Regions from separate parts of the Streptomyces sp. NPDC048258 genome, predicted to be linked through region 1. Evidence: predicted binding sites of a transcription regulator. Region 1 holds the regulator's gene; each other region holds the start of a gene.
What was found. Region 1 encodes HspR, which represses chaperone genes until heat shock. Its sites were predicted from a motif close to TTGAGNNNNNNNNNCTCAA; they were not measured.

Region 2: a site for HspR is predicted at 6,501-6,519, ahead of lon (endopeptidase La). Genes of this name have one in related genera too.
Region 3: a site for HspR is predicted at 2,633-2,651, ahead of dnaK (molecular chaperone DnaK). Genes of this name have one in related genera too.

What each region holds. Positions count from the first base shown of each region.
Region 1 covers NZ_JBICZH010000007.1:95,922-105,587, reverse strand. The annotation lists gene ACGFYQ_RS18155 (DUF3224 domain-containing protein) at 1-168, opposite strand, end outside; gene ACGFYQ_RS18150 (hypothetical protein) at 212-1,390, shown strand; gene ACGFYQ_RS18145 (YbjN domain-containing protein) at 1,414-1,959, opposite strand; gene clpB (ATP-dependent chaperone ClpB) at 2,086-4,671, opposite strand; gene ACGFYQ_RS18135 (pyridoxamine 5'-phosphate oxidase family protein) at 4,785-5,198, shown strand; gene ACGFYQ_RS18130 ((2Fe-2S)-binding protein) at 5,344-5,658, opposite strand; gene ACGFYQ_RS18125 (helix-turn-helix transcriptional regulator) at 6,030-7,022, shown strand; gene ACGFYQ_RS18120 (heat shock protein transcriptional repressor HspR) at 7,086-7,550, opposite strand; gene dnaJ (molecular chaperone DnaJ) at 7,552-8,736, opposite strand; gene grpE (nucleotide exchange factor GrpE) at 8,776-9,426, opposite strand; gene dnaK (molecular chaperone DnaK) at 9,426-9,666, opposite strand, start outside.
Region 2 covers NZ_JBICZH010000002.1:258,605-268,270, forward strand. The annotation lists gene ACGFYQ_RS05360 (ATP-binding protein) at 1-262, opposite strand, end outside; gene ACGFYQ_RS05365 (response regulator transcription factor) at 259-999, opposite strand; gene ACGFYQ_RS05370 (glycoside hydrolase family 3 C-terminal domain-containing protein) at 1,197-1,835, opposite strand; gene ACGFYQ_RS05375 (hypothetical protein) at 2,025-2,576, opposite strand; gene ACGFYQ_RS05380 (hypothetical protein) at 2,613-4,013, shown strand; gene ACGFYQ_RS05385 (sulfurtransferase) at 4,178-5,047, shown strand; gene ACGFYQ_RS05390 (DUF4097 domain-containing protein) at 5,166-5,921, shown strand; gene ACGFYQ_RS05395 (nuclear transport factor 2 family protein) at 5,943-6,335, opposite strand; gene lon (endopeptidase La) at 6,542-8,950, shown strand; gene ACGFYQ_RS05405 (MarR family winged helix-turn-helix transcriptional regulator) at 9,043-9,519, shown strand; gene ACGFYQ_RS05410 (hypothetical protein) at 9,540-9,666, opposite strand, start outside.
Region 3 covers NZ_JBICZH010000024.1:102,198-111,863, reverse strand. The annotation lists gene ACGFYQ_RS36095 (PP2C family protein-serine/threonine phosphatase) at 1-999, shown strand, start outside; gene ACGFYQ_RS36090 (CBS domain-containing protein) at 1,089-1,511, opposite strand; gene ACGFYQ_RS36085 (hypothetical protein) at 1,609-1,962, opposite strand; gene ACGFYQ_RS36080 (hypothetical protein) at 2,255-2,500, opposite strand; gene dnaK (molecular chaperone DnaK) at 2,760-4,625, shown strand; gene grpE (nucleotide exchange factor GrpE) at 4,622-5,260, shown strand; gene ACGFYQ_RS36065 (lipase maturation factor family protein) at 5,303-6,730, shown strand; gene ACGFYQ_RS36060 (D-alanyl-D-alanine carboxypeptidase family protein) at 6,834-8,036, shown strand; gene ACGFYQ_RS36055 (hypothetical protein) at 8,082-8,519, opposite strand; gene ACGFYQ_RS36050 (DUF1269 domain-containing protein) at 8,766-9,257, shown strand; gene ACGFYQ_RS36045 (FUSC family protein) at 9,373-9,666, opposite strand, start outside.

The sequences.
Region 1 (9,666 bases):
GTCGAACGCGGCCGTGAAGAGCGTGGCCGAATGGCCCGTCAGGGTGTCGCCTTCGTACCGTTTCTCCATCGTGGCGACGCCCACCGGGAGACCGGTTTCCACGTGTGGTTGCGGGGTGAGCGAGGCCGGTGTGAAGCTGACGACCTTGAAGGTGCCCGAAGCTCTCATCATCGGATGAGCGTACTCACGAAGAGCGGGAAAGTCGGGATACATGGCAACGGGCAGAGCCTCCGTGTCCGGGTCGCCCCTGGAGATCCGCGCGGTCAAGGCGGTCCGCTCGGCCGCGCCGGCGACGGTCCTCGCGCTCGGAGTGTTCGCCGCCGTGCGCGGCGCCGGGGTACTGGTCCTCACCGTCGGCTCCTGGTGGGCCGGACGGGATCCGCTCCGGGTGCTCGGCGCGTCCTGGGACTCCGCGTGGTACCTGGGGATCGCCGCCAACGGCTACGGCCGGACCCTGATGTGGCCCGAGACCGGCTCCATCCAGAGCGACTACGCCTTCTTCCCGCTCTACCCGGCGCTGATACGGCTCGTCGCCGCCGTCCTGCCGGGCGGGCTCGTCCCCGCCGGGATCCTCGTGGCCTGGCTCTGCGCCGCCGCGGCCGCCGTCGGGGTCTACCGGATCGGGGAGCGGGTGATCGGCCCGCGCGCCGGGCTGCTCCTCGTGGGGCTGTGGGCGGCGCTGCCGCACGCCGTGGTGCTGACCCTGGCCTACACCGAGGCGCTGCTGGCCGCGCTCGCCGCCTGGGCGCTCCACGCCCTGCTGCGGGGCCGCTGGCTGTGGGCGGCCGGCCTGGCCGTGCTCGCCGGGCTGACCCGGCCCACCGGGCTCGCCGTCGCCGCCGCCGTCTCGGCCATGGCCCTGTACGCCGTCCTCGCCCGCGGGTCCCGCGCGCCCGCGGTGTGGGTGGCCGGGCTGGTGGCCCCGGCGGGCTGGGCGGCGTACGTCCTGGCCATCGGGGTGCGGATGGGCGATCCCCTCGGCGGCTACTTCACCGTGCAGCGGCGCTGGGGCTCCCGCTTCGACTTCGGCGAGGGCGCGCTGCGCTCCGCGGAGCGGGTGCTGACCGGCGGGCACGTGCCGCTCGCCACCACCGTCACCGTGGTGCTGCTGGCCGCGGCCGGGCTGCTGGCGGTGCTGCTGGTGCTGGACCGGACCCCGCTGCCGCTGCTCGCGTACACCGCCGTGCTGCTGGTGATCGCCTACGGCGGGGCCGGCTTCTTCGAGTCGAAGCCGCGGTTCCTGCTCCCGGCCTTCCCGCTGCTGCTGCCGGTGGCGGCCGTCATGGCCAGAGCCCGGCCCCGCACCGCGGTCGTGGTGACCGCGGTGCTGGCCGGGCTCGGCTACGGCTACGGGCTGTACCTGCTGCTCGTGGCGCGCGTACCCCTGTAAGAGGGACTGTGGGGGACGGCCGACTACTGGCTGTCGCCGCCGTCCTTGTCGTCGTCGCCGTCGGTGGAGTCGATCTCCTTCTCCAGGCCGAACTGCTCGACGAGCCACTTGTCGAACTCGATGGAGGCGCGGACCCAGCTGACCGTGGAGGACACGAAGTGCTCCAGGTTGACGCCGGTGCCGATCAGCATCTGCGCCTCACCGATCAGCCGGACCGAGCCGTCGTCGTGGGTGTGGCTGTAGACCTTCGGCCACAGGGTGCGGCGGTTCCAGTCGTCGATCGATTCGAGAAGCTGGGGCTTCTCCTCGATCTTGTGCGGACGGTCGTAGAAGGTCCGCACCGAGAAAACCTGCTGCTCGTCCTCGCCGCGGAACATGAAGTACGTGCGGAACTCCTCCCACGGCGCCGCGAGGTCACCCTCGTCGTCGACGACGTACTTGAGCTCCATCTGCTCCAGCAGCTGCTTGACCAGATCCTGGTCGGGGACGACGGGGCCCGCCGGTCCTGTGGCCTGCGGATCGGGCTGCTGCCCTCCGAAGTTCGGAATCGAGGCCGGGTCGATGCTCACCGTGTACTTCCCTTCGTGCGGATACAAGCATCCTCCCCCATCCCGCCCACCCCGTGTCCAGCCCGACGGCCACGATCCGCTCCGGGCGGACAGGGGGTGCGCCCGCCGGAGGGGGACATGCCCGGATCACAGCGCCTTGCCGACCAGCAGGTCCTCGCCCGCCACGTCGACCCGTACGGTGTCGCCGTCCCTGACCTCGCCGGAGAGGATCTCCTTCGCGAGGCGGTCGCCGATCGCCGTCTGGATCAGGCGGCGCAGCGGCCGGGCACCGTACGCCGGGTCGTTGCCCTTGTCCGCCAGCCAGGCCAGGGCCTCGGGCGTGACCTCCAGGGTCAGGCGCCGGTCGGCCAGGCGGGCCGCCAGGCGGTCGATCTGGAGCCTTGCGATGTGCGCCAGCTCGTCCTCGGACAGGGCCGAGAAGACCACCATGTCGTCCAGCCGGTTCAGGAACTCCGGCTTGAAGCTCGTCCTGACCACGTCCAGGACCTGCTGCTTCTTCTCGTCCACAGGTGTGGACGGATTCATCAGGAACTGGCTGCCGAGGTTCGACGTGAGGACCAGGATGGCGTTGCGGAAGTCCACCGTGCGGCCCTGGCCGTCCGTGAGGCGGCCGTCGTCCAGGACCTGGAGCAGGATGTCGAAGACCTCGGGATGGGCCTTCTCGACCTCGTCCAGGAGCACCACGCTGTACGGGCGCCGGCGCACGGCCTCGGTCAGCTGGCCGCCCTCCTCGTAGCCGATGTAGCCGGGCGGGGCTCCGACGAGGCGGGCCACGCTGTGCTTCTCGCCGTACTCGGACATGTCGATGCGGACCATCGCCCGCTCGTCGTCGAACAGGAAGTCCGCGAGCGCCTTGGCCAGCTCGGTCTTGCCGACGCCCGTCGGGCCCAGGAAGAGGAAGGAGCCGGTCGGGCGGTCCGGGTCGGCGATGCCCGCGCGGGTGCGGCGTACGGCGTCGGAGACGGCCCTGACGGCCTCCTGCTGGCCGATCAGGCGGCGGCCCAGCTCGTCCTCCATCCGGAGCAGCTTCTGGGTCTCGCCCTCCAGCAGGCGGCCCGCCGGGATGCCGGTCCAGGCGCCGACCACGTCCGCGATGTCGTCCGGGCCGACCTCGTCCTTGACCATGGTGTCCCGGGCCACCTCGGCCTCGGCCTCGGTGGCCTCCGCCAGCTCGCGCTCCAGGGCCGGGATCTCCCCGTAGAGCAGCTTGGAGGCGGTGTCGAAGTCCCCGTCGCGCTGGGCCCGCTCGGCCTGGCCGCGCAGGTCGTCCAGGCGCTCCTTGAGCTCGCCGACGCGGTTGAGGGACTGCTTCTCCTTCTCCCAGCGCGCGGTCAGGCCGCGCAGCTCCTCCTCCTTGTCCGCGAGGTCCTTGCGGATCTTGTCGAGGCGCTCGCGCGAGGCCGGGTCGGACTCGTTCTTCAGCGCCAGCTCCTCCATCCGCAGCCGGTCCACCGCGCGCTGGAGCTCGTCGATCTCCAGGGGTGAGGAGTCGATCTCCATGCGCAGCCGGGACGCGGCCTCGTCGACGAGGTCGATGGCCTTGTCGGGGAGGAAGCGGGAGGTGATGTACCGGTCGGAGAGGGTCGCGGCCGCGACGAGCGCGCTGTCGTTGATGACGACCTTGTGGTGGGCCTCGTAGCGGCCCTTGAGCCCGCGCAGGATCGCGATCGTGTCCTCGACGGACGGCTCTGCGACCAGCACCTGCTGGAAGCGGCGCTCCAGCGCCGGGTCCTTCTCGATGCGCTCGCGGTACTCGTCGAGGGTGGTCGCGCCGACCATGCGCAGCTCGCCGCGGGCCAGCATGGGCTTGAGCATGTTGCCCGCGTCCATGGCGGAGTCGCCGCCGGCGCCCGCGCCGACGACCGTGTGCAGCTCGTCGATGAAGGTGATGATCTGGCCGTCGCTCGCCTTGATCTCGGCGAGGACGGTCTTCAGCCGCTCCTCGAACTCGCCGCGGTACTTGGCGCCCGCGACCATGGCTCCGAGGTCCAGGGCGACGAGCCGCTTGTTCTTCAGGGACTCGGGGACGTCGCCCTTGACGATGCGCTGGGCCAGGCCCTCGACGACGGCCGTCTTGCCGACGCCGGGCTCGCCGATGAGCACCGGGTTGTTCTTCGTACGGCGCGAGAGCACCTGGACGACGCGGCGGATCTCGTGGTCGCGGCCGATGACCGGGTCGAGCTTGCCCTCGCGGGCAGCCGCCGTGAAGTCGGTGCCGAACTTCTCCAGCGCCTTGTACTGACCCTCGGGGTCGGGGGTGGTCACCCGCCGCCCTCCTCGCGCGTTCTCGAAGGCGTCCAGCAGCTTCTTCGCGCTCGCCCCCTGGGTGGACAGGATCTCACCGGCCGCGCCGCCCTTGGCGGCGATGGCGATGAGCAGGTGTTCGGTGGAGAGGTAGTCGTCGCCGAGCTTGCCCGCCTGAGCGTCGGCCTCGGCGAGTACGGCGAGCAGGTCGCGGGTGGGCTGCGGGGGCGCGACGGTGGAGCCGGTGACGCTGGGCAGGGCGGCCAGCAGCCGCTCCGCGCCGCCGCGTACGGCGGCCTGGTCGACGTCCGAGGCCGCGAGGAGGTCGGTGATGTTCTCGTTGTCCTCGCCGGCGAGGAGCGCCAGCAGCAGGTGCGCGGGGGTCAGATCGGCATGGCCTTCCTTGACGGCCCTGCTGGTGGCCGCGTTCAGCGCGTCTCGGCTCTTGTTGGTCAGCTCGGCGTCCACGGTGCGGTTTCTCCTCTCCGGAAGGGGTGGCGGCCCCCTGACTGATCTGACATGAACAACCTACGCAAAGTTGAGTCTATTCCACTCAAGGCAGGAGTCGTACCCTTCGGGCCATGTCCCATGACGTACTCAACCCGACGCCCGAGTACCTCGCCTTCTGGCGGGAACGGCACGTCTGCACCCTGACCACACCGCGCCCCGACGGCACGCCCCACGTGGTGCCGGTGGGCGTGACGTACGACCCGGAGGCCGGCCTGGCCCGGGTGATCAGCAACAAGCACAGCAGGAAGGTCCGCAACATCCTGGCGGCCCAGGCCGTGCAGCCGGGCGGGGCGCGGGTCGCGGTGTGCCAGATGGAAGGACGCCGCTGGGCCACCCTGGAGGGGCGCGCGGTGATCCGTACGGACGAGGCGTCGGTCGCCGACGCGGTGGCGCGCTACGCGGAGCGCTACGGGCGGACGCCCTCGCCCAATCCCGACCGGGTGGTCATGGAGATCACGCTGGACCGGGCCATGGGCCGCGCCTGAATCGTTGAATTCTCATCCGGTCCCGCATCTTGTCCGGTCAGCGACTGGACGCGGACATCACAACGGCGCCATCGTGGTCAGGTCCACGATGGCGCCGTTGTGTGGGGGTAGCGCCTGAGCGATCTGCAACGACGGGGGAATCGCGTCAGGCACTGCGGGGGGTGGCGGTGGTGATATCGGGTTCGAAGAGCTGGTGATCGCGCTGATCAAGATTGACGAAGACCATTCCGTAGCGCACCTCGCAGCGGACGGGCTGCGGCGCGCCCCGCGGGCGGCGCAGGCACCGGTAGGCACGTACGTCCTCGTCCTCCTCGCGCACGACGACGATCGGTTGGCCGAACAGGGTGACCATCAGCGAGTCCCCGGGGTACGGGATCGCCGTGGCCAGGTCGATGAACTGCCATCCCGAGCGGTAAGCGGAGGCCATTTCGCGGCGGAAGCCGCGGTCGTCGGGGGTCATGCGTCCGAAGACTTCCCACCCACAAGCGGCTTGGGTGCGGGGCCCCAGCCACTGTCGGCCACGACCTTGCCCCAACCACTGTCGCTCTCACCGGTGGTGACACCGGCCCCCCAACCGCTGTCGGCGGGCGCGCCGCCCCAGCTGGTCTGCGCGAGCGAGATTCCACCGACAGCAGCGGCCGTAGAGAGAGCAATGGCAGCCACCGAGCGAAGCAATTTCTTGTACATGGTCGACGTTGTCCTCACTTGATGGATTCCTCTCCCCCGCATCTCAGACGATGACTTATCGAGCCACGCCATTGCCACCGTGGCGATGCATCATGTTCCTGTACATGCAGGACCCTGGGGGTGGGAGATTTGCCGATTATGCGGATGAACCAGACACATCCCCACGCGGTGACGGACCTGTGCGACCTCGGGGCCGAGTTGTACGCGAGCGCGCTCAGCTCCGGCCGCATAGCCCGCGAAGAGGTCGAGCAGACGCCCTGCCTGCTGGAATTCGCCCTGCTGCACCCTGATCCAGACGACGACAACTGGCTTCGTCCGGTTCCACCTTCGGTGGCTCTCGCACAGCGGCTGCACCCGCTGGAACGGGAGATCCTGCAACGCCGGCGCTCCTCCATCGAGCTCACCGAAGCGTTTGAGCCATTCATGGCCATCAGCGCGCTGACTCCCGCCCCCACGCATGCGATCACCGTGCTGGAGGGATTCAACAGGATCAACGCGGCCCTCAATGTGGCCACCGCCGAGTGCCAGGCGGAAATGCTCACCATCCAGCCGGGCGGCGGGCGTTCCGAGAACATTCTGAACCAGGCGATAGAGCGGGACCAGCCGCTCATCCGGCGCGGCGTCAGCATGCGCACCCTCTACCAGCACACGGTGCGGCACAGCCGCGGCACGATGGCCTACGTCGACCGGATGGCCAGTGGCAAGGTCGAGATCCGGACGCTGGAGGAGCTGGTCGAGCGGCTCATCATCTGCGACGAATCGGTCGCCTTCATCCCCGCGAGCGACGACCAGCAGATCGCCCTGGAGCTGCGGCACCCGGCGCTCGTCCGCTACCTGGCCCGGGTCTTCGAGCAGCTGTGGCGCCGGGCCACCCCGCTCAACGAGCAGATTCCGTACGATCCGACACCCTCGGGGATCTCGGGCGTGCAGCGCTCCATCGCCCAGCTCCTCGTCGAGGGGCACGTGGACGAGGCCATCGCGCGCCGCCTGGGCATGAACGTACGGACCTGCCGCGCGCACATCGCCAAGCTGGCCACCGCGCTGGGCAGCGGCAGCCGGGCCCAACTCGGCTTCCTCATCGCCCAGTCGGGGATCCTGGGCCAGGTCTCGGGGCCCGCGCGGGATCCGCAGCTCTGATCCCGCACGGGTACGCGAAAGGCCCCGCCCGGCAAGCCGGACGGGGCCTTCTCGTCGACGCCGTCAGTCCATCGGGCGCTTGGGACGCCACACGACCAGGGCGTTGCCCGGCACCGGCGGCTGGTACTTGACCAGGTCGCGCCGGTAGGAGGCATGCACCTGGGCCTCGCGGGCCTGGAGCGTGGCCGCGGCACCGTCCACCGCGGCGGAGAGCTCGGCCACGCGCTGCTGGAGCGCGGCGACCTGGTTCTCCAGCTCGATGATCCGCTTGATGCCCGCCAGGTTGATGCCCTCGTCCTGGGACAGCGCCTGCACCGTGCGGAGCAGCTCGATGTCACGGGCCGAGTACCGCCGGCCGCGCCCAGCCGTACGGTCCGGGGAGACCAGGCCGAGACGGTCGTACTGGCGCAGGGTCTGCGGATGCAGACCCGAGAGCTGGGCGGCCACCGAGATCACGTAGACCGGGGTCTCGTCGGTGAGCTGGTAGCCCCCACCCAATCGGGAGGACTGTCGTCGGCGGCCGTCCATGTCATGCTCCCTTCGCGGACTCGAACAGCGCGGAGCGCAGGTCCTGCGACCCCATCGCCTCGCGGTACATCTCCAGCGCCTCGCGGGCCTTGTCCGACAGCTCGGTCGGGACCGCGACCTCCACCGTCACCAGCAGGTCGCCGCGGGTGCCGTCCTTGCGGACCGCTCCCTTGCCGCGGGCCCGCATCGTGCGGCCGTTCGGGGTGCCCGGCGGCAGCTTCAGCGTCACCGAGGGGCCGTTCAGGGTCGGGACCTTGATGTCGGCGCCCAGCGCCGCCTCCGCGAACGTCACCGGGACGGTCACCGTCAGGTTGTCGTCCTTGCGGCCGAACACCGGGTGGGAGTCGACGTGCACGACGACGTAGAGGTCACCGCCCGGACCGCCGCGCTCGCCCGGCGCACCCTTGCCGCGCAGCCGGATCCGCTGGCCGTCGGAGACGCCCGCCGGGATCCGGACCTGCATGGTGCGCGAGCTGCGGGCGCGCCCGCTGCCCTTGCAGACGTCGCACGGGGTCTCGGCGATCAGGCCGCGGCCCTTGCAGTCCGCGCAGGGGTCGGTCAGCGAGAAACCGCCGCCGCTGCCCCGCGAGACCTGGCCGGTGCCGACACAGGTCGGGCACACCCTGGGGGTGCCGTTCTTGTCGCCGGTGCCCGAACAGGCCTTGCAGGGGGCCTGGGAGGACATCCGGAGCGGGACCGTGGCCCCGTCCACCGCCTCCGTGAAGGAGAGGGTGACCTCCGACTCGATGTCCTGGCCGCGGCGCGGCTGGGTACGGGTCCCCGCACCCGGCCCGGCGCCGCGGTTGAACAGGCCGCCGAAGACGTCGCCCAGGCCGCCGCCGAAGCCGCCCGCGCCGCCGGCACCCGGCTGGGTGCCGCCGAACAGGTCGCCGAGGTCGAAGTTGAACGAGCCGCCGGCCCCGCCCGGCCCGGGGCGGAAGCCACCGTTGCCGAACAGGGCGCGCGCCTCGTCGTACTCCTTGCGCTTCTTCGCGTCGCCGAGGATGTCGTTCGCCTCGGAGATCTCCTTGAAGCGCTCCTCGGCGGAGGCGTCGCCCTTGTTGGCGTCCGGGTGGAACTCGCGTGCGAGCTTCCGGTACGCCTTCTTGATCTCGGCCTCGGTGGCGTCCTTCGGGACACCGAGGACCTTGTAGTAGTCCTTCTCGACGAAGTCCTTCGTGCTCATCCCCGGTGTCCCTCCTCTCGTGCCTCTACTGGTTCAACATCAGCCCTTGTCGGGGGCATCCGTGTCCTTGTCCGACGGCGTGTCGGCCTCGGCCGACTCGGACTTGGGGGCCGCGCCCGGCTGGGGCTCGGCCACCGCGACCCGCGCGGGGCGGATCGTACGCTCGCCGATCCGGTACCCCGGCTGCAGGATCGCCACGCAGGTCGTCTCGGTGACGTCCGGCGCGTACGAGTGCATCAGGGCCTCGTGGATCGTCGGGTCGAAGGGCTCGCCCTCCTTGCCGAACTGCTGCAGACCCATCTTGGCGGCGACCGTCTCCAGCGATTCGGCCACCGACTTGAAGCCGCCGACCAGCTCGCCATGCTCCCGCGCCCGGCCGATGTCGTCCAGGGTCGGGAGCAGTTCGCTCAGGAGGGACGCGACCGCGATCTCCTTGACGGTGATCCGGTCCCGCTCCACCCGGCGGCGGTAGTTCTGGTACTCCGCCTGGAGCCGCTGGAGGTCCGTGGTGCGCTCACCGAGCGCCGTACGGGCCTGGTCCAGCTGCGCCAGCAGGGCAACATCCGGTGCGGAATCCCCGGCCGGGGCCGCCGCCTCCTCCGTGGCGGAGTCGGCGGCCTTCGGCTCGTCGGGCGTGCCGTCGACGGGGACGTCGGGCTTCTCCTCGAAGCCCGGGGTCTCCTCCGACATCAGGCAGCGCCGCCCTTCGGCTTCTCGTCGTCGACGATCTCGGCGTCGACGACGTCGTCGTCGGCCTTCGCCTGGCCCGCGTCACCGGCATCGGCGCCGGCGGCGCCCTGCGCGGCCTGGGCGTCGGCGTAGATGGCCTGGCCGAGCTTCTGGCTGACCGCGGCGAGCTTCTCGGTCGCGGTACGGATCTCGGTGGTGTCCTCGCCCTTGAGCTTCTCCTTCAGCTCGGCGACGGCGGCC
Region 2 (9,666 bases), on a different contig from region 1:
GGGATATCGCCCGGGCCACCGTCGTCATGTCGTCCAGCGGCGAGGTCAGGCTGTGCGCCACGAACTGGGTGATCAGCATCGAGGCGATCACCGAGAAGACGGTGATGAACCGCAGCTCGGTGTCGGTGCGCAGGGCCACCAGCAGCAGGCCCGTCGTGATGAAGACCGAGACCACCACCAGGGTGCCCAGCTTGGTCTTGATCGAGAACGGTGAGAAGGGCCGCAGGGCGCCGACGGACCTCGGCCTGGGTGCGCCGCTCACGCCTGCGCCGGGGTCTCCAGGGCGTACCCGACGCCGTGGACCGTACGGATCCGCTCCGCGCCGATCTTGCGGCGCAGGGCCTTGATGTGGCTGTCGACCGTACGGGTCCCGGACGCGTCGGCCCAGTCCCACACCTCGGCCAGCAGCTGCTCCCGCGAGAGCACCGCCCGCGGGGTGCCGGCCAGGCACACCAGCAGGTCGAACTCGGTCGGCGTCAGGTGCACGTCCTCGGCCTGCACCCGGACCCGGCGCTGCGCGTGGTCGATCTCCAGGTCGCCCAGGCGCAGCGTGGCCCCGCGGGGGGCGTGCGCGGCCAGGGTGGCCCGTTCCACGCGCCGCAGCAGTACGTGGACCCGCGCGGCCAGCTCGCGCATCGAGAACGGCTTCGTCATGTAGTCGTCGGCGCCGACCCCCAGCCCGACCAGCAGGTCGGTCTCGTCGTCCCGGGCGGTGAGCATCAGCACCGGGACCGGCCGCTGGGCCTGGACCCGGCGGCAGACCTCCAGGCCGTCGAAGCCCGGCAGCATGATGTCGAGGACCAGCAGCTCGGGCAGCCAGCTCTCGGCCGCGGCGACGGCGGCCGGGCCGTCCGCGGCCGTCTGCACCTGGAAGCCCTCGGCCCGCAGGCGGGCCGCGATCGCCTCGGCGATGGTGTGGTCGTCCTCGACGACGAGTACGCGCCGCTGGGCGCCGGGGGTCGCCGAGGCGCCGTTGTGGGTGGTGTGTGTCTGTTCCATGTCCCGGTCCCGCCCCATGAAGATCTGCGTGGTGGGGTGCAGCGTAGAGGAGGCACCGGCCTGCGGCTATGCGGGGTTCGGACAGGGCATTTGTGCTGATCATCCTGGTAGTGGGGGGGATGTACCGGGTGCCGGACCCCCCACTGGACCGGCACCCGGCGGGCGGGGCGGCGAGGCCGCCTCGCTGTCCGTGTGCCCTACATCGACAGTCCGTATCCGTGGGGGAAGACCGGGTTCTCCGTGTCGTTCGGGACGTCGGGGCGCGAGGCCTCGACGGCCCGCATCGAGCGGGGGAGCTCGAAGGGGAGGCGGCCCCCGGGGACGGCACGGCCGAAGGCCACGTCCAGCAGGGCGGCGTCGGCGGCGCCGTAGTCGGCGATCAGGGCCGCCGCGCGTTCGGCGATCTCCGGGATGACGGCGGGCCGTTCCAGGTTGATGCAGACCAGGGTCGGGACCCGGTCCAGCAGGCTCAGGATCTCGGCGAGTTCGGGCTCGGGGAAGGCGAGGGAGCCCGAGTGGAAGAAGGACTCGAAGATGTTTTCGCGCGGCTCGTGCGGGGTCCGCAGGCGCAGCACGGCCAGATCGGCGTCGGCCGGGTCGGCGACGACCTCGCCGTACTCGGCGGCGACGGCCTCGTCCACGTTCCGCACGTACAGCCTCGGTCCGGCCGGTCGCGCGGATCGCGTGGATCGCGCGGATCGGGCGGAGAGTTTCGCGGAGAGCGGAAGGAATCCCTCCGGATTTGTCAGGACCGTGAGCGAGCGGCGCTGCGCCGCGGCGCCCAGCGACGTGAAATCGGCCCGGCCCACCGTCTCGGCCGCCACGTCCGGATCCACGTACGGGATTCCGGCACCAAGACCTGCTGGAGCCGAAGCGACCAGCTCGCGCTGTTCCCGGTCTCCCAAGACCGTTCGGGGAGACAACCGGCAAGTCCGGTTTACAGCGATGTGGCCAAGACCGGTCAACATCGCTAGGAACGGTTCTCGAACAGGCCGAGCACTCGCGCAGCGGGCGGCGTAATAGGTCTAGCTCGCAGTGAACGGCGGGAGCGCGTCCAGCACCGTGCGCAGGGCCGGCGCCAGGGCCTCCTCGGCGGCGGCAACCTCGTAGCCGCCGTGCACGAAGGCGTACATGAATCCGTCGAAGACCTTGCCCTCGCCCGTCGAGATCCGGGGCAGCCTCGCGAAGTCCGCCTCACGGAGGGCGGTGCGCAGCGCGGCCAGCCCGGCTTCCGACAGCTTTCCGGCGCCCTCCGGCTGCGCCTTGCCGTCCAGCCGGGTCCACGAGCCGTCGCCCTTGACGATGAGCGTGTGGGTCTGGCCCGCGTAGCCGCCGCTGCGGCTCACCCGGACCAGGGTCTCGTCCGCGGCGGGGGGCTTGTCGGCCGTCGGGCTCGCGGCGCCGCCCGGCGACGGGCCCGTCGAGGCCGCGGGGGCTGTCGGGCCGGTCGGGGCCGCCGTGGGGGCCTGCCGGGGCGTCGGAGGCGCGTCGTCGCCCCCGCCGGAACCGGACGCCCCGCATCCCGCCAGGACCACCGCGCCCAGCACCGCTCCCGCCACCGCTCGGAACGCTCGCACACCCACCTCCGCAGGTACTCCCCCCGAACCCCGAGTATGGAGTCCCCACGCCCGTTCCGACAGCACCCGGAGGCAGCCATCACCCGCATCGCCCCGTGGTCCCGGCGCGCCCTGCCCCCGCTGGTCGCCGTCCTCCTCGGCCTCTGGGGCCTGGAGCGGCGCGGCAGCATGTGGCGCGACGAGTCGGTCACCTGGCAGGTGGCCCACCGGCCGCTCGGCGGGCTCTGGGAGCTGCTGGGCCAGGTGGACGCCGTCCACGGCCTGTACTACCTGCTCATGCACGGCGTGTTCCTGGCCTGGGACGGCGGCCTGTGGGCCCTGCGGCTGCCCTCCGTCGCCGCCACCGCCCTCGCGGCCGCCGGGGTGGCCGCGATCGGCCGCCGGCTCGCGGGGGAGCGGGCCGGGCTGATCGCCGGGCTCGGCTACGCCGTGCTGCCGCCGGTGCAGATGTACGCCCAGGAGGGCCGCTCCTACGCCCTGGTCGCCGCGGCCGTGGTGTGGGCGACGTACCTGATGCTGCGCGAGCGGTGGGCGGCGTACGCGGTGGTGCTGCTGCTCGGCTGCTGGCTGCACGAGTTCGCGGTACTGGCCCTCCTCGCGCACGGTTTCACCGCCTGGCGCTCGCGCGGCTGGCGCCTCGCCGCCGGGGCCGTCGTGGCGCTGCTGCTGCCGCTGGCCCTGGTGAGCGCGCGGCAGGCGCAGCAGCAGCTCGGCTGGCTCGGGCGGCCGGCCTGGCAGGACTGGGCGGCGTACGGGGTCCTCGCGGCGGCCGCCCTGCTGCTGGCGCGGAGAGCGCCGGGAGGGCTCGTACGGGTGGCGCTGCCGCTCGCGCTGCTGCCGCCCGGCCTGCTGATGGCGGTCTCCCTCCTCGACCCCTGGTACGTCGACCGGTACGTGCTCTACGCGCTGGCCGGGCTCGCCCTGCTGGCGGGGGCCCGGCTGGCGTCGGTCCGCGGCTGGTGGCCGTGGCTCGCGGTCGCCGCCCTCCTCGTGCCCTTCGGCTTCTGGTCGGCGTGGCTGCGTACGCCCGAGAGCCGCAAGGACGACGTACTCGCGGTGGCCGCCGCGGTCCGGGAGCAGGCCCGGCCGGGGGACGCGGTGGTCTTCCTGCCGTCACGGCGGCGCGAGTGGCTGCTGTCCTCGCCGCGGGTCTACGGGGAGCTGCGCGACGTGGCCCTGGACCGCGGCCCGGCGGCTTCGCGCAGCCTGCAGGGCACCGAGCTGCCGTCGCCGGCCCTCCGGGAGGCGCTGATCGACTCCCCGCGGGTGATCGCCCTCCTGGACCCGGCCGACCAGCCACTGGACCCGTACCCGCGGGAGGCGGTGAAACGGCAGACGCTGGCCGCCTGGTTCGACCGGTGCTCGGTCACGGAGGTACGCGGAGCGCGGGTCGCCGTGTACGCGAGGCCGGGAGGCTGCGCGGACCGTGAGCCGTGAGCCGTGAGCCGTGAGCCGTGAGCCGTGAGCCCTGGGCCGTGAGCCGTGAGCCGTGAGCCGTGAGCCCTGGGCCGTGAGCCCTGAGCCCTGATCAGGCTCGGACACGTACTCGCGCCGGGCCGGTTGCGAGGATGGGGCGACCCGGTTCACACAGGAGGCGCCGTATGCCCACGTCCCAGAACTCCACGTCCCGAGGGGCCGATTCCGAGAACCCCGGACCGCTGGTCGGCGCGGGCTGGCTCGCGGAGCGGCTCGCCGCGCCCGGGCTGGTGCTCTTCGACGCCTCCGTCGGCGCCCACCGCGGCGCCGCCCACCGGATTCCGGGCGCCCGCCCCTTCGACCTCGACGGGGAGCTGTCCGACCACGACGCCCCCGCCCCGCACACCATGCCGGGCGCCGCCCGGTTCGCCGAGGCGATGCGGGCCCTCGGCGTCGACGACACCTCCACCGTGGTCGTCTACGACGGCGCCGGCGTCTACTCCAGCGCCCGCGCCTGGTGGATGCTGCGCGCCATGGGCTTCGACCGGGCCGCCGTGCTCGACGGGGGACTGCCCGCCTGGACGGCCGCCGGCCTGCCCGTGGAGGCCACCGGCCCGGCGTACGAGGGCCCGCGCGGCTCCTTCACCGCCCGCCCCCGAACCGGGCTGCTGGTCGACGGCGCCACCGTCGCCGCGGCCCTGGCCGACCCGGCGGCGGCCGTCCTCGACGCCCGCACCCGCGAGCGCTTCGCCGGCACCGCCCCCGAACCCCGCCCGGGCCTGCGCGGCGGCCACATGCCGGGCGCGATCAACCTGCCCTTCGCCGAACTCCAGCGCCCCGACGGGCTGATGCGCCCGGCGGAGGAACTCCGCGCGGCCATCGACGCGCTGACCGGCGACCGGGAGCGTCTCTACTTCAGCTGCGGATCGGGGGTGACGGCCTGCGTCCTGGCCCTCGGCGCCACCCTCGCCGGCTACCGGGACCTGGCCGTGTACGACGGCTCCTGGAGCGAGTGGGGCATCCCCTCGGACCAGCGGCCGGTGGTCACGGGCTGAGGGCGGGCGGCCGGGGGCGGTCGCGGGCGGCCGGGTTCCGCACCGGGGGTAAACCCCACCACCGGTCCGGGGACCGGCCCCATCGGCCGCGGGCGCTTCCCGCCCGAGACTCGTGACCATGACCTCTTACGCCGTGTCACCTGGCCCCGCCCGCACCGCAGTCGTCGCCCTCGGGGCCGGACTCCTCCTGGCGGGCTGCTCCTTCGGGGACGGCCCGCGGAAGACGGCGACCGCCGACGCCACGGTCACCGAGGCCGTCTCCGCGGTGGAGGTCACGGACGCCCGGTCCGGCTCGATCGAGGTCACCCCCGGATCCGGCCCCGGAGTCACGGTCCGCCGAACCGTCCACTACCGCGGCGACACCGCTCCGACGCCCGGACAGCAGGTCACCTCGGGCGTGCTCACCTTCTCCGACGGCTGCGCCACCACCTGCTCCATCGACTACCGCCTGGAGGTCCCGGCCTCCGCCACGGTCAAGCTGGAGAGCAGCAGCGGCCGCATCACGGTGACGGGCGTGGCGGCGGCCGAGCTGAGGGCCGACTCCGGCGCGGTCCGGGCCGAGCGCATCGCGGGCCCGCTGAAGGCCCGTACCTCCTCGGGCGCGATCACCGCCTCCGGCCTGGCCGGCCCCACCGCCGAGATCCGCTCCGACTCGGGCGACACCCGGCTGGACTTCGCACAGGCCCCGTCCTCGGTGCTCGCCGAAACCGGCTCGGGCGACGTCACCCTGCGGGTTCCCCGGGCCCCCTACCGGCTCGCGGTCACCACCACGTCCGGCGCCCGCGACATCTCGCTCCCCGCGGACCCCTCGGCTCCCGCCCACCTCTCGGCGAAGACCACCTCGGGCGACGTCCGCGTCTCCGCGCGGAGCTGACGGAGTCGAAGAGCCAGGGCCCTACGACCAGAACTCGTAGTATGCGCGCGGGTCGGTGGTCAGCACCCAGCCCTCGGTGATCCTCCCGTCCCGGATGTGGAGGACGAGGGCGTAGTCCAAGTCGAGCGTCCTGCCATCACGTGTCGCCGTGACGTGGAGCAGCGCGACCGTGTGGTCGTCGTCGGCGAGCACGTCGTGGATCTGCGGACGGTAGGTACCGCCCGTCAGCTGGAACTCCCGGCCGAACAGCGCGAACGTCGCATCGCGCCCCCGGTGGTCTCCCGCCAGCACGTTGCTGCCGCCGACGTGCCACAGCACGTCGGGATGGAAGAGCTCCGCCAGTGCATCCATGTCGCCCGCGGCGAAGGCGGCCATGGTGCGGTGGAAGAGGGCGATGTGCGGGTGATCGGTCATCAGCGCCTCGTATGGTCTCGGGCCCGAAGGCTTCGCACGGCGACGCTAAGCCGACGGCCTGACCCGCGCACCCCAGGGCGTCCGTCCGGCGGCGGGGCGGCGTTCATCCGGGGGTGTTCGCCCCAGGCGAACGGAGGTTGGGGAACAACCGGCGGCGCACATGCATTGAGTCGGCATAGCTCAACTTCACTGCCGGAGGGAAGATCATGGCTTCGACGTCCGCAACGCTCACTCTGCCCGTGCTGCCGCTCGACGACGAGGTCGTGCTGCCTGGGATGGTCGTTCCGCTGGACCTGTCCGACGCCGAGGTGCGCGGGGCCGTCGAGGCGGCCCAGGCGGCGGCGGGCAGCGGGAAGCCCCGAGTGCTGCTCGTGCCGCGGATCGACGGGAAGTACGCGGGCACCGGTGTGCTCGGGACCGTCGAACAGGTGGGGCGGCTCTCCGACGGGGACCCCGGCGCGCTCATCCGCGGCCGCGGGCGGGTCCGCATCGGCGCCGGGACGACCGGGCCCGGGGCCGCGCTCTGGGTCGAGGGCGAAACCGTCGACGAGCACGTGCCGGACCCGCTGCCGGGTGCGGTCACCGAGCTCGTCAAGGAGTACAAGGCGCTCGCGACCAGCTGGCTCAAGAAGCGCGGGGCCTGGCAGGTCGTCGACCGGGTCCAGCAGATCGAAGGGGTGTCGGCCCTCGCCGACAACTCCGGGTACTCGCCGTTCCTGACGGTCGAGCAGAAGGTCGAACTGCTGGAGACCGCCGACCCCGTCGCCCGGCTCAAGCTCGCCGTCAAGGCACTCAGCGACCACCTCGCCGAGCAGGACGTCGCCGAGTCCATCGCCAAGGACGTGCAGGACGGCGTCGACAAGCAGCAGCGCGAGTTCCTGCTGCGCCGGCAGCTGGAGGCGGTCCGCAAGGAGCTGCGCGAGCTGAACGGGGAGAAGGAGGGCGAGGAGTCCGACGACTACCGCAGCCGCGTCGAGGCCGCCGACCTCCCCGAGAAGGTCCGCGAGGCCGCGCTCAAGGAGGTCGACAAGCTGGAGCGGGCCAGCGACCAGAGCCCGGAGGGCTCCTGGATCCGCACCTGGCTGGACACCGTCCTGGAGCTGCCCTGGAACGAGCGGACCGAGGACCGGTACGACATCCAGGGCGCGCGGGCCGTCCTCGACGCCGAACACGCCGGGCTGAGCGACGTGAAGGACCGCATCACCGAATACCTCGCCGTGCGCAAGCGGCGCACCGAGCGCGGCATGGGCGTGATCGGCGGCCGCCGCGGCGGGGCCGTGCTGGCCCTCGTCGGGCCGCCCGGCGTCGGCAAGACCTCCCTGGGCGAGTCCGTGGCCCACGCCATGGGCCGCAAGTTCGTCCGCGTCGCGCTCGGCGGCGTACGCGACGAGGCCGAGGTGCGAGGACACCGCCGGACCTACGTCGGCGCCCTGCCGGGCCGTATCGTCCGGGCCATCAAGGAGGCCGGCTCGATGAACCCGGTCGTCCTGCTCGACGAGATCGACAAGGTGGGCTCCGACTTCCGCGGGGACCCGGCCGCCGCCCTGCTGGAAGTCCTGGACCCGGCGCAGAACCACACCTTCCGGGACCACTACCTGGAGGTCGAGCTCGACCTCAGCGACGTGGTGTTCCTGGCCACCGCCAACGTCCTGGAGGCCATCCCGGAGGCCCTGGCCGACCGCATGGAGCTGGTCCGCCTCGACGGGTACACCGAGGACGAGAAGGTCGTCATCGCCCGCGACCACCTGCTGCCCCGCCAGCTGGAGCGGACCGGCCTCGGCGCCGACGAGGTGGTCCTGGAGGAGGAGGCGCTCAGGAAGCTCGCCGGCGAGTACACCCGCGAAGCGGGCGTGCGCACCCTGGAGCGGTCCATCGCGCGGCTGCTGCGCAAGGTGGCCTCGCAGCACGAACTGGGCGAGCGCGAGCTGCCCTTCAGCATCGGCGCCGACGACCTGCGCGGCCTGATCGGACGCCCGCACCACGTGCCGGAGTCCGCCCAGGACCCGGCGGAACGGCGTACCGCGGTCCCCGGTGTGGCGACCGGCCTCGCGGTGACCGGCGCGGGCGGCGACGTGCTGTTCGTGGAGGCCTCGCTGGCCGATCCCGAGACGGGTGCGGCCGGCCTGACCCTCACCGGGCAGCTCGGCGACGTCATGAAGGAGTCGGCGCAGATCGCGCTCAGCTTCCTGCGCTCGCACGGCGCCGAACTGGAACTCCCGGTGGCCGACCTGAAGGACCGGGGCGTGCACATCCACTTCCCGGCGGGCGCGGTGCCCAAGGACGGCCCGAGCGCGGGCATCACCATGACGACGGCGCTCGCCTCGCTGCTCTCCGGACGCCAGGTGCGCACGGACGTGGCCATGACCGGCGAGGTCTCGCTGACCGGGCGGGTCCTGCCGATCGGCGGCGTCAAGCAGAAGCTGCTCGCCGCGCACCGGGCCGGGCTGACCACCGTCATCATCCCCAAGCGCAACGAGGCCGACCTGGACGACGTCCCGGCCGAGGTGCTGGAGGGGCTGGAGGTGCACCCGGTGACGGATGTGCGCCAAGTCCTGGAGCTCGCCCTGGCGCAGGCGCAGGCCCAGGCGGAAGTGCCCTTCACCACCGCCGCGTAGCGGGCCGACACGGCGCCCGGGTCCCCTCCCCCAACTCCGTCCGGGGGGACCCCCACGGCGGGGCCCCGGGCCGTCGGCGCGCCCGCTGCGAAATACTGGCGGCCCACACACCATCGAAGGAGCGGGACGTGCACGGGAGCGAAGACCAGGAGTTCCTTGCCCTGGAGCGGGAGCTGTCCGTCTTCCTCCGGCGCGCCCGCGCCTCCTCCGGCGAGATGGCCCGTGAGCTGCACCCCGAGCTGGAGCCCGCCGCGTACGGGCTCCTCACCCGCCTGGAGGCGGCCGGCCGGCAGCGGGCCACCGAGCTCGCCGCGTACTTCGGCGTCGGCAAGGCCACCATGAGCCGCCAGTTGCGGGCCCTGGAGGTGCTGGGCCTGGTCGCCCGCGAGCCGGACCCCGCCGACGGCCGGGCCTTCCTGGTCGGCCTCACCGACGAGGGCCGCGAGCGGTTCCTGCGGGTACGGGACGCACGGCGCGAGCAGTACATGCGCAAGCTCGCCGACTGGGACCGCGGCGAGGTGGCGGAACTGGCCCGGCTGCTCAACCAGCTGAACGCGGGCGCGGAGTAGGCCCGTCCCCGGAGCGGCCGCTACAACTCCGCGTAGACCGCCGACGCGTCGTCGTGCCGCTTGTACCGGGCCGACGGGCGCGCCGGGTCGGACTCGATGGCGCGGACCCGGCCGATCAGTCCCTCCGCACCCTCCTTCCGCAGCACC
Region 3 (9,666 bases), on a different contig from region 1:
GACACCATGGCCCTCCAGCGTTACGACGTGGAGTACCCCGACCGGCCAGGGGTGTGGGAGGAGCGGTACTGGAGTCCGGTCAACGTCCCCGTCCTCGCCCCCGACGGTACCGTGGCACTGCTCCTGAACCGCGTGGAAGAGGTCACCGAGCTCATCAGAGCCCGCGGCTCCCGCGGCGGCGGTCCCCGCAGCGACGGGGGCCGCGCCCAGGTTTTCGAAGCCGAGCTCTACACCCGCGCCCGGGAACTCCAGGAGGTCAACGAGCGCCTGCGCCAGGCCCACGCCCGCGAACGCGAAGTGGCCCTCCACCTCCAGGAGGCGATGCTGCCCGCGCCCCGCCCGCTCGGCCACCATCAGGCCGCCGTGCGCTACCGGCCCGCCACCGGATCCCTGAACGTGTGCGGCGACTGGTACGACATCGTCGACCTGCCCGAGGCCGCCCGTACCGCCATCGCCGTGGGCGACGTCGTGGGCCACGGACTACGCGCGGCCGGCGTCATGGGACAGCTCCGCAGCGCACTGTCGGCCGCCTCCCGCGTCGCCGACGGCCCCGCCCGGGCACTCGAAGTGCTCGGCCTGTACGCCCGCTTCGTCGACGGCGCCGAATCCACCACCGTCGTGTCCGTCTTCATCGACTGGAACAGCCGCACTCTCACCTACAGCAGCGCCGGCCACCCCCCGCCCGCGCTCTGCCACCCCGACGGCACCGTCACCTTCCTCGACCAGGCCACCGACCCGCCACTCGGCGCCCGCCCCGAACACGCTCCCCGTCCCCAAACGGACACCGCGTTCACCGAGGGCTCCGTCCTCGTCCTCTACACCGACGGACTCATCGAACGCCGCCGCGAAGACATCGACACCGGCATGCAGAGGCTCGCGGGCTCCCTCGCACGGCACCGGGCCGCCGACCCCGACACCCTCGCCGACGGCCTGCTGGCCGACCTCATCCCGCCCGCCGGGATCACCGACGACACCGCGCTGGTCGTCCTGCGCCTGTGACCTCGACCAGGGCTGACAGTGCTGCCGGGTCGTCTCCGCGGGACGGGATCGTCCGTACGGGTGAGTCGGTCACCGAGATCGACTCGGGGTCAGCTGTCGGGCTCCGCGGCCGAGATCGCCGCGAGAGCGGAACCCGGATCCTGTTCGACCGCGAGATCACCGAGGGTGACGACGCCGACCAGCTCCCCGTCCTCGGTCGCCACGGGCAGACGCCGCAGCGCATGCCGACGCATGAGATCGACGGCGTGGTCGACGTCGTCGCCGGGCCGGACGGTGACCAGCTCGGTGCTGCAGACGGAGTGCACGGTGGTTTCCCCGGGATCCCTGTTCTCGGCCACGCCGCGGATGACGAGGTCCCGGTCGGTCAGGATGCCGCGCAGACGGCCCTCGTCCACCACGAGCACGTCCCCGATGCCGGCGTCTCGCATGAGGCGTGCGGCTTCCGCCAGCGACGTCAGTTTTTCGACGGCCACCGGCCGCTCGGTCATCACCTCGTGGACCTGTCGGGTCATGGCTCCTCCTGCCGCTGGAAGCCGTTCCTGCTGGTCGGCTGCCCCCGCCCCCCGGTGGTACACCGGTCCCTGGCCGCTGCCGTGCCGCCGATGATCATCAGCTGCCGAGAATCGCGGGCGGCTCGAACTGCTGCGGCTGGGTGTGTGCGGTGGCGCCGAGCAGCGGGGCGTGCTGCCGCTCGGGCCGGTGACCGGCCGCGTCCGTGATCTCCTGGCGCGGCGTGTGGTCCGGTCCGGGCGCCGCGGGGATGAGCCTGCGGGCAAGGAGGCGGCCGACCCAGTGGCGGCCACAGGCCGGGCAGGGAGAGGCTCCGGAGGGGGTGTACGGGGAGGGCACGGCGATGCCGTCGCGCGAGAAGTACTCCCAGACGCCGCCCTGATCATCCGTGTACTGCTGGACGTCGTAGTCGATGCTCCACTCGTACCAGCACCGGCCGCAGGTGAATTCCACTCGCTCCAATGCAAGTCCCGTGATCATTTGTTCTCGCCCCCTCTCGGATTTCCAACGCTTTTCCATCGCGATCGCGACAGTTCGCGTCGCCCTATGTGATCGATATGCCGCCGTAGCGGATGCCGGATGCCTCGACAGCATTCGGAGCGCTTTTATGGCAGCGTACGACGTCGAACACGACATGGGCAGTCGCGGCCGGCCGGCCATCCGCTCGTGTGCGTCGAGTGCGCATGCGGATGCGGTCGATGACTCGGCCGGCGCGACGTGTGCCCGGAGCCGCTCGCGTATCGCGTCAGGGCCCGCCGAAGGAAAGCAGCTTCGCCCCGTCGGGCGGCGTGTGCCTTTCCATGGCGGTGCGGAAGGCGCTCATGCAGGGAACGCAATAGCGTTCCGCCGCTCCCTCGGACAGGAGCGCGGTGACGGTCTGGTCCGGAGCCAGGGTGTAGCCGCACAGGGTGCCGGTTGCCGGGTCCTTGGCTATGACGTGCCAGAGCATTTCGGATCGGCCGGGAGTGGACTCGGCGCGCATCTCGTACATGGGCGTGCCTTTCTGCCGGTGCGGCCGGTCGAGACGCCGGCCCGATATCCATGAGAGTGCCCCTGGGCCAAAGAGGCCAACGGACATAGGCCAACAGGAGGAAAGAGGGGCGCGGCAGGTTTGACTCCCGAATTGAGTCAGGTCTTGTCAACTTTATTGAGGAGCGCTATAGAGGAGGGGTCGGTTCGCCGTGTTCAGCCACCGACTGTTCCACGGTGAGACGCTGGATACCGGTACCGGGCGCTGAGAGGAGCGGACGATGGTACGAGCAGTGGGGATCGACCTGGGCACGACCAACTCCGTCGTCGCGGTGTTGGAAGGCGGAGAGCCCACGGTCATCGCGAACACCGAAGGAAACCGGACGACCCCTTCCGTGGTCGCCTTCGGCAAGGGCGGAGAGGTCCTGGTCGGGGAGGTGGCCAAGCGGCAGGCGGTCACCAACGTCGACCGCACCGCGCGGTCGGTGAAGCGCCACGTCGGGGAGTCGGACTGGCGCTTCCCGGAAGCCGGCGACATCGACGGCAAGCGGTACACGGCCCAGGAGATCTCGGCGCGGGTCCTGCAGAAGCTGAAGCGGGACGCCGAGGCGTATCTCGGTGAGGACGTGACCGACGCGGTGATCACCGTTCCCGCGTATTTCAACGACTCCCAGCGCACCGCGACGAAGGAGGCCGGTGAGATCGCGGGGCTGAAGGTGCTGCGGATCATCAACGAGCCGACCGCGGCCGCCCTGGCGTACGGGCTGGACAAGGGCAACGACCAGACGATCCTCGTCTTCGACCTCGGCGGCGGCACCTTCGACGTGTCGCTCCTGGAGATCGGCGAAGGACTGGTGGAGGTCAAGGCCACCAACGGTGACACCCACCTCGGTGGCGACGACTGGGACCAGCGCGTCGTCGACCACCTCGTGAAGCAGTTCCAGAACGGCTACGGCATCGACCTGTCCAAGGACAAGATGGCGCTCCAGCGTCTGCGCGAGGCCGCCGAGAGAGCGAAGATCGAGCTGTCCTCCGCCACGGAGACCTCGATCAACCTGCCCTACATCTCCGCCTCCGCCGAGGGCCCGCTGCACCTGGACGAGAAGCTCACGCGCACCCGGTTCGAGCAGCTGACCGCGGACCTGCTGGAGCGCTGCAAGGGGCCCTTCCACGACGCGATCAAGGACGCGAAGATCAAGCTCTCGGACATCGACCACGTCATCCTCGTGGGCGGCTCGACCCGCATGCCCGCCGTGACGGAGCTGGTCAGGGAGCTGACGGGCAAGGATCCGCACAAGGGCGTGAACCCGGACGAGGTCGTCGCCATGGGCGCGACGCTCCAGGCCGGTGTGCTCAAGGGTGAGGTCAAGGACGTCCTGCTCCTCGACGTGACCCCGCTGTCCCTGGGTATCGAGACCAAGGGCGGCATCATGACCAAGCTGATCGAGCGCAACACGACCATCCCGACCAAGCGGTCGGAGATCTTCACGACGGCCGAGGACAACCAGCCGTCCGTGCAGATCCAGGTCTACCAGGGCGAGCGCGAGATCGCGGCGTACAACAAGAAGCTCGGCATGTTCGAGCTGACCGGCCTGCCGCCGGCCCCGCGTGGCGTCCCGCAGATCGAGGTCTCCTTCGACATCGACGCGAACGGCATCATGCACGTCACGGCCAAGGACCTCGGCACGGGCAAGGAGCAGAAGATGACCGTCACCGGCGGCTCCTCGCTGCCGAAGGACGACATCCAGCGGATGGTCCGCGAGGCCGAGCAGCACGCTGAGGAGGACCGCCGCCGCAAGGAGGCCGCCGAGACCCGTAACAGCGCCGAACAGCTCGTCTACCAGACCGAGCGGCTCCTGCACGATAACGAGGTCAAGATCCCGGCCGACCTCAAGACCGAGGTGGAGGGCGCCGTCGCCGAGCTGAAGGAGAAGCTGAAGGGCGAGGACACCACCGCCATCCGGGCGGCGACCGAAAAGGCGGCCACGGCCGCGCAGAAGATCGGTACCGCACTCTACGCCGACGCCCAAGGGGCCGCCGCGGGCGGTGGCGGGCCGGCATCCGGCGCCGGGACGTCCAGCGCTGATGAGGAAGTCGTCGACGCGGAGATCGTCGACGACGAGAGTCCGAAGGGAGGCACGGGATGAGCCACCCGACACGTTCCGGCGGGCCGCGAAAGCAGCCACCGCTCATCGTGGTCCGGGACGAGCGGCGCATCGACCCCGCCACCCGCCGGCTCGGGCCACCGGAGGGCCCTCCGGAGCGGGAGGAGACGAAGGCGCGGGCCGGCGAGCCCGGAGTTCCCGGCGCACCGGACACGGACGGGTCGCCCACCGCACCCCAGGCGCGGCTCGCCGAGCGCACCGCCGACCTGCAGCGACTGAAGGCGGAGTACGACAACTACCGCAAGCGGGTGCGGCGGGACCGCCTCGCGATACGGGAGATCGCCGTCGCCAACGTCCTGGCCGGGCTGCTCCCCGTGCTGGACGCGATCGACCAGGCTCGCGAGTACGGCGACCCCGACCCCGGCCTGCGGGCGGTCGCCGCCCTGCTGGAAACCCGGCTCGCCGCCCTCGGCCTGCAGGAAATCGGGACCCCGGGAGAACCGTTCGACCCCACCCGCCACGAAGCGGTCACACACGAGCTGTCCGACGAGGTCGACCGTCCGACCTGCACCACCGTGCTACGCCCCGGCTACCGCGTCGGACAGCACCTCCTGCGCCCGGCCCAGGTCGCGGTCAGCGAACCACCCGAACGGGCGCGCACCGCCGCTTCCGAATGACCGGCGCGATCCGAGGGCAGGGGCCACCACAGGAGGACTGCTGTGGAGTGGTTCACCGATGACACGTACTGGCTGGGCAGGCTGGTCTTCCAGCGTGGCCTGGCAGCCCTGTACTTCGTCGCCTTCCTGAGCTCCGCCAACCAGTTCCGGGCGCTCATCGGCGCACGGGGGATGCTCCCGGTGCCGCGTTTCGTGGCGGCCGTGCCCTTCCGTCACTCGCCCAGCATCTTCCACTTCCATTACTCCGACCGGTTCTTCGCGGTCGTCGCGTGGACGGGTGCGGCGCTGTCCGCCGCCCTGGTGGCGGGCGCGGCCGACCGTGTGCCGTTGTGGGCGTCGATGCTCCTGTGGGCACTCCTGTGGGCGCTGTACCTGTCGATCGTCAATGTCGGCCAGACCTGGTACGCCTTCATGTGGGAGTCACTGCTGCTGGAAGCGGGCTTCCTGGCGATCTTCCTGGGCAACGCCCGGACGGCGCCCCCGGTGCTGGTGCTGTGGATGCTGCGCTGGCTGCTGTTCCGGCTGGAATTCGGCGCCGGGCTGATCAAACTGCGCGGCGACCCGTGCTGGCGCGACCTGACCTGCCTGTACTACCACCACGAGACCCAGCCGATGCCGGGCCCCCTCAGCTGGCTCTTCCACCACCTGCCCGGGCCGCTGCACCGGGTGGAGACCGCCGCGAACCACTTCGCCCAGCTCGCCGCCCCCCTGGCCCTGTTCGCGCCGCAGCCCGTCGCGAGCGTGGCCGCCGGGGTCATCGTCGTCACGCAACTGTGGCTCGTGGCGTCCGGCAACTTCGCCTGGCTCAACTGGCTGGCCCTGCTGCTCGCGCTCACCGCCATCGACGGTGGGCGGGCCGCCGACGTCCTGCCGCTGCCCCAGGCTCCGGCGCCGGCCGCCCCGCCCGCCTGGTACCAGGGCACCGTGCTGGCGGTCACCGTGGTCGTGGCCGTGCTCAGCTACTGGCCGGTCCGCAACCTGCTCTCCCGGCACCAGGTGATGAACGCGTCCTTCAACCCGCTTCACCTGGTCAACACCTACGGCGCTTTCGGCAGCGTCGGCCGGGTCCGCCACGAAGTGGTGATCGAAGGCACCGACGAGCGGGAGATCACCGAGGACACGGTGTGGAAGGAGTACCGCTTCAAGGGCAAACCCGGCGACGTACGCCGCATCCCAGCGCAGGTCGCCCCGTACCACCTGCGCCTGGACTGGCTGCTGTGGTTCGCCGCCATCTCACCCTCCTACGCGGCTCCCTGGTTCGGGGCGTTCGTCGCAAGGCTCCTGGACAACGACCCGGCCACCCTCAAGCTCCTGCGCGGCAACCCCTTCCCCACCTCCCCACCCGCCTGCATCCGCGCACGCCTCTACCGCTACAGGTTCACCGACCGGCGCGAACTCCTCCGCAACCGGACGTGGTGGCACCGCACGCTCGCGGGCGAATTCCTCCCGGCGGTCACGAAGGCACCATGACGCCCCACCGAAGGTCCGAAGGGAGCCCGAGGGGCGGTTCCACCTACCGCCGGTCGGCTTACACGTCGCTGCGGACGGGCCGATCCGTTTCTACGCTGGCTGAATGAGCATCAGATCCTCTCGGCGCAGAACCGGCTCCGGCGCGGCAGCTCTCGCCATCGGTGCGTCGGTCCTCCTCGCACCGACGGCCGTGGGCGTCCCGCGAGCCGATCCGCTGCCGCCACGACCCCCCTCGTCCGTCAGCGCATCGCTGCTGCACCGCTCCGGGACCCACGTGCGGGCGCGGCAGGGAGCGCCCGAGCTGCCGGACGATGTCTCCGCCCTGTCGTGGCTGGTGGCCGATGTGCGCTCGGGTGAGGTGCTCGCGGCCCACGACGCACACCGCCGGCTGCCTCCGGCCAGCACCCTCAAGACCCTCTTCGCCCTCACCACGCTCCCGCACCTGCCCGGCTCAAGCCGGCACACGGTCACCGAGGCCGAGCTGGACGAGGTGGCGGACGGGAGCAGTGTGGTGGGTGTTTCCGCAGATCACACCTACCGGGCGGCGGACCTGTGGCGGGGCGTCTTCCTCAGCTCGGGCAACGACGCCGTGCACGTGCTGGCCGAGATGAACGGCGGCTGGGAAGCCACGGCGGCCCAGATGCAAGCCAAGGCGCGCGTCCTGGGCGCACGGGACACCACCGTCGTCTCCCCGGACGGCTACGACGCGGAGGGCCAGGTCTCCTCCGCCTACGACCTCGCCGTCTTCGGACGTACGGGCCTTGCGGACCCTGCCTTCGCCGCGTACGCGGCGACCGCCGACGCCCGCTTTCCCGGCGGCACCCACAGCGACGGCAGTCCCACCTGGACGTACGGCATCGAGAACACCAACCGGCTGGTGACCGGTGAAGACGGGGTGGGGCGGTACCCGGGGATCGTCGGTGTCAAGAACGGCTACACGTCCCGGGCGGGCTACACGCTGATCGCGGCCGCCCGGCGTGGCGGCCGCACCCTCCTGGTGACCGTGATGAACCCTCAGCGGGGCGGCGGGAACGCGGTGTACGAGGAAGCCTGGTCCCTGCTGGACTGGGGGTTCGCCGCGGCCGGACACGTGGATCCGGTCGGATCACTGCTCCCGCCGGCGTCATCCAGGACGCCACGCGTCGCGGCCGCTCGCGCCACCGCTCCCGACCGCCCCCGGACGAGTACCCACGCGGCCTACGCCGTGTCGGCCGTCGTCCTCGTCGCGGCAGGCCTCGCCGGGACGGCCATCCTGCGCAGCCGCCGGAGCAGACGCCCGGACGAACCTCAGGCACGCCTGCCCTGAAGGGGGTGGCCGCCTGGACGACCGGGGCACGGCCGGTTCGAGGAGTCAGGCCGCGTCCGCTTCCCGGTGCATGCCCCTGCACAGGGCCCAGACGACGAAAAGGTTGACCGCGATCAGGACCAAGGCCCACAAGGGGTAGTACGGCAACCACAGGAAGTTGGCGATCGCGCCCAGCCCCGCAACGGCGACACCGAAGAAGCGCGCCCACAGTGCTCCGCTGATCACGGCGCAGCCGGCGACGACGAGGAGGATGCCCAGGATGAGGTGAACCCAGCCCCAGCCCGCCAGGCTGAACTCGAACACGTAGTGGCGCGTCGCGAGGAACAGGTCGTCCTTGGCGATGGCCGCGATCCCTTCGAAGATCGCCATCGCGCCACCGAAGATCATGAAGGATGCTGCCAGGACGGTGGTACCGGATGTGGGCGCATGCCAGGGACTCGGGTGTGCGCTGCTTGCTCGGGGTCTGCTGGCGTCACTGGCCATTTCGATCTCCATGGGTTGCAGAGCCGGCCTGGCGTGCCGGGACCGGCGGGATCCCCTGTTTCAGCGTGTCACGGCGGTTCTCCATCGGCATTCCGGCCTACGACGCCCATGGCCCCTCCCGCGTCACCGGGAGCTTGAGGACCGGCGCTGACCTTGTCGTTCGGCGCTTCCCGCAGTGGCGGGATGCCGGAGCCCCCACGAAGGCTTAGCGTGCGTTGAGGTCCAGTCGCCAACCGGGAGGTGTTCATGTCGGAGCTGATGGTGATCGGGTACGACGATCCCGAGACGGCCCGGCAGGCCTACGCCACCGTGCAGGAGCTCCACCGGGATCACGTCATCAGCGTGAGCGGGCTGGCGGTGGTGTCGGTGGATGCGCAGGGCGAGACGCACGTGGACACGCCGAGCCGTCTCATCGGGCCGTCGGCCGCGGCGGGGGCGCTGTGGGGCATGGTCTTCGGGGTCCTGTTCCTCCTGCCCGGCGTGGGGCTCGTGGCCGGCGCGGCGGTGGGCGGGCTACTCGGCAAGCTCGGCAAGTCCGGCATCGACGAGCGGTTTCGTGGCCGGGTCCAGGACCTCCTCAGGCCCGGGTCGGCGGCCGTGGCGATCATGGGTCTGGTGGTCACGGAGGACAGGTTCACCGAAGCCATGCGGCGGCACGGCGGCACGGTGCTGAAGACCTCGCTCGACGCCGCGGAGGAGAACGAACTGGCCGAGCAGCTAGCCGGCTCCCGGCCGTAGGCGCGCGAGACGCCCTCGCTGTCACGCCCGGGGCGAACGAGGCCGCCCTCGCTGTCACGCCCGGGGGAGCGAGGCCGGTCCGATCGGCAGCCCGTGCCGTCGCGCGGCCGCGCGGCTATCCGCCCGAACCGTCTTCGAACCGGGACGGCTCCCGGCGCAGGCGCTGGGCCAGCCCGTGCAGGCGCGGGAAGCGTTCCCGCTGCTCGCGCGCGTGCCGGTCGAGCTCCTCCAGGAGCCGTTCCGAACGCTTCTCGACCCCGAGTTCGTCCAGCACCCGGTCCGCTTCGGCGAGCAGCGCCCCGTGCAGCTGCCATTCCCCGGGATGGTCGCGGACCTGTTCCAGCAGGAGCACGGCGAGGCGCTCACGGCTGGAGCGCGCCGTGCTCAGCTCCTTGGTCAGCCTGGCTTC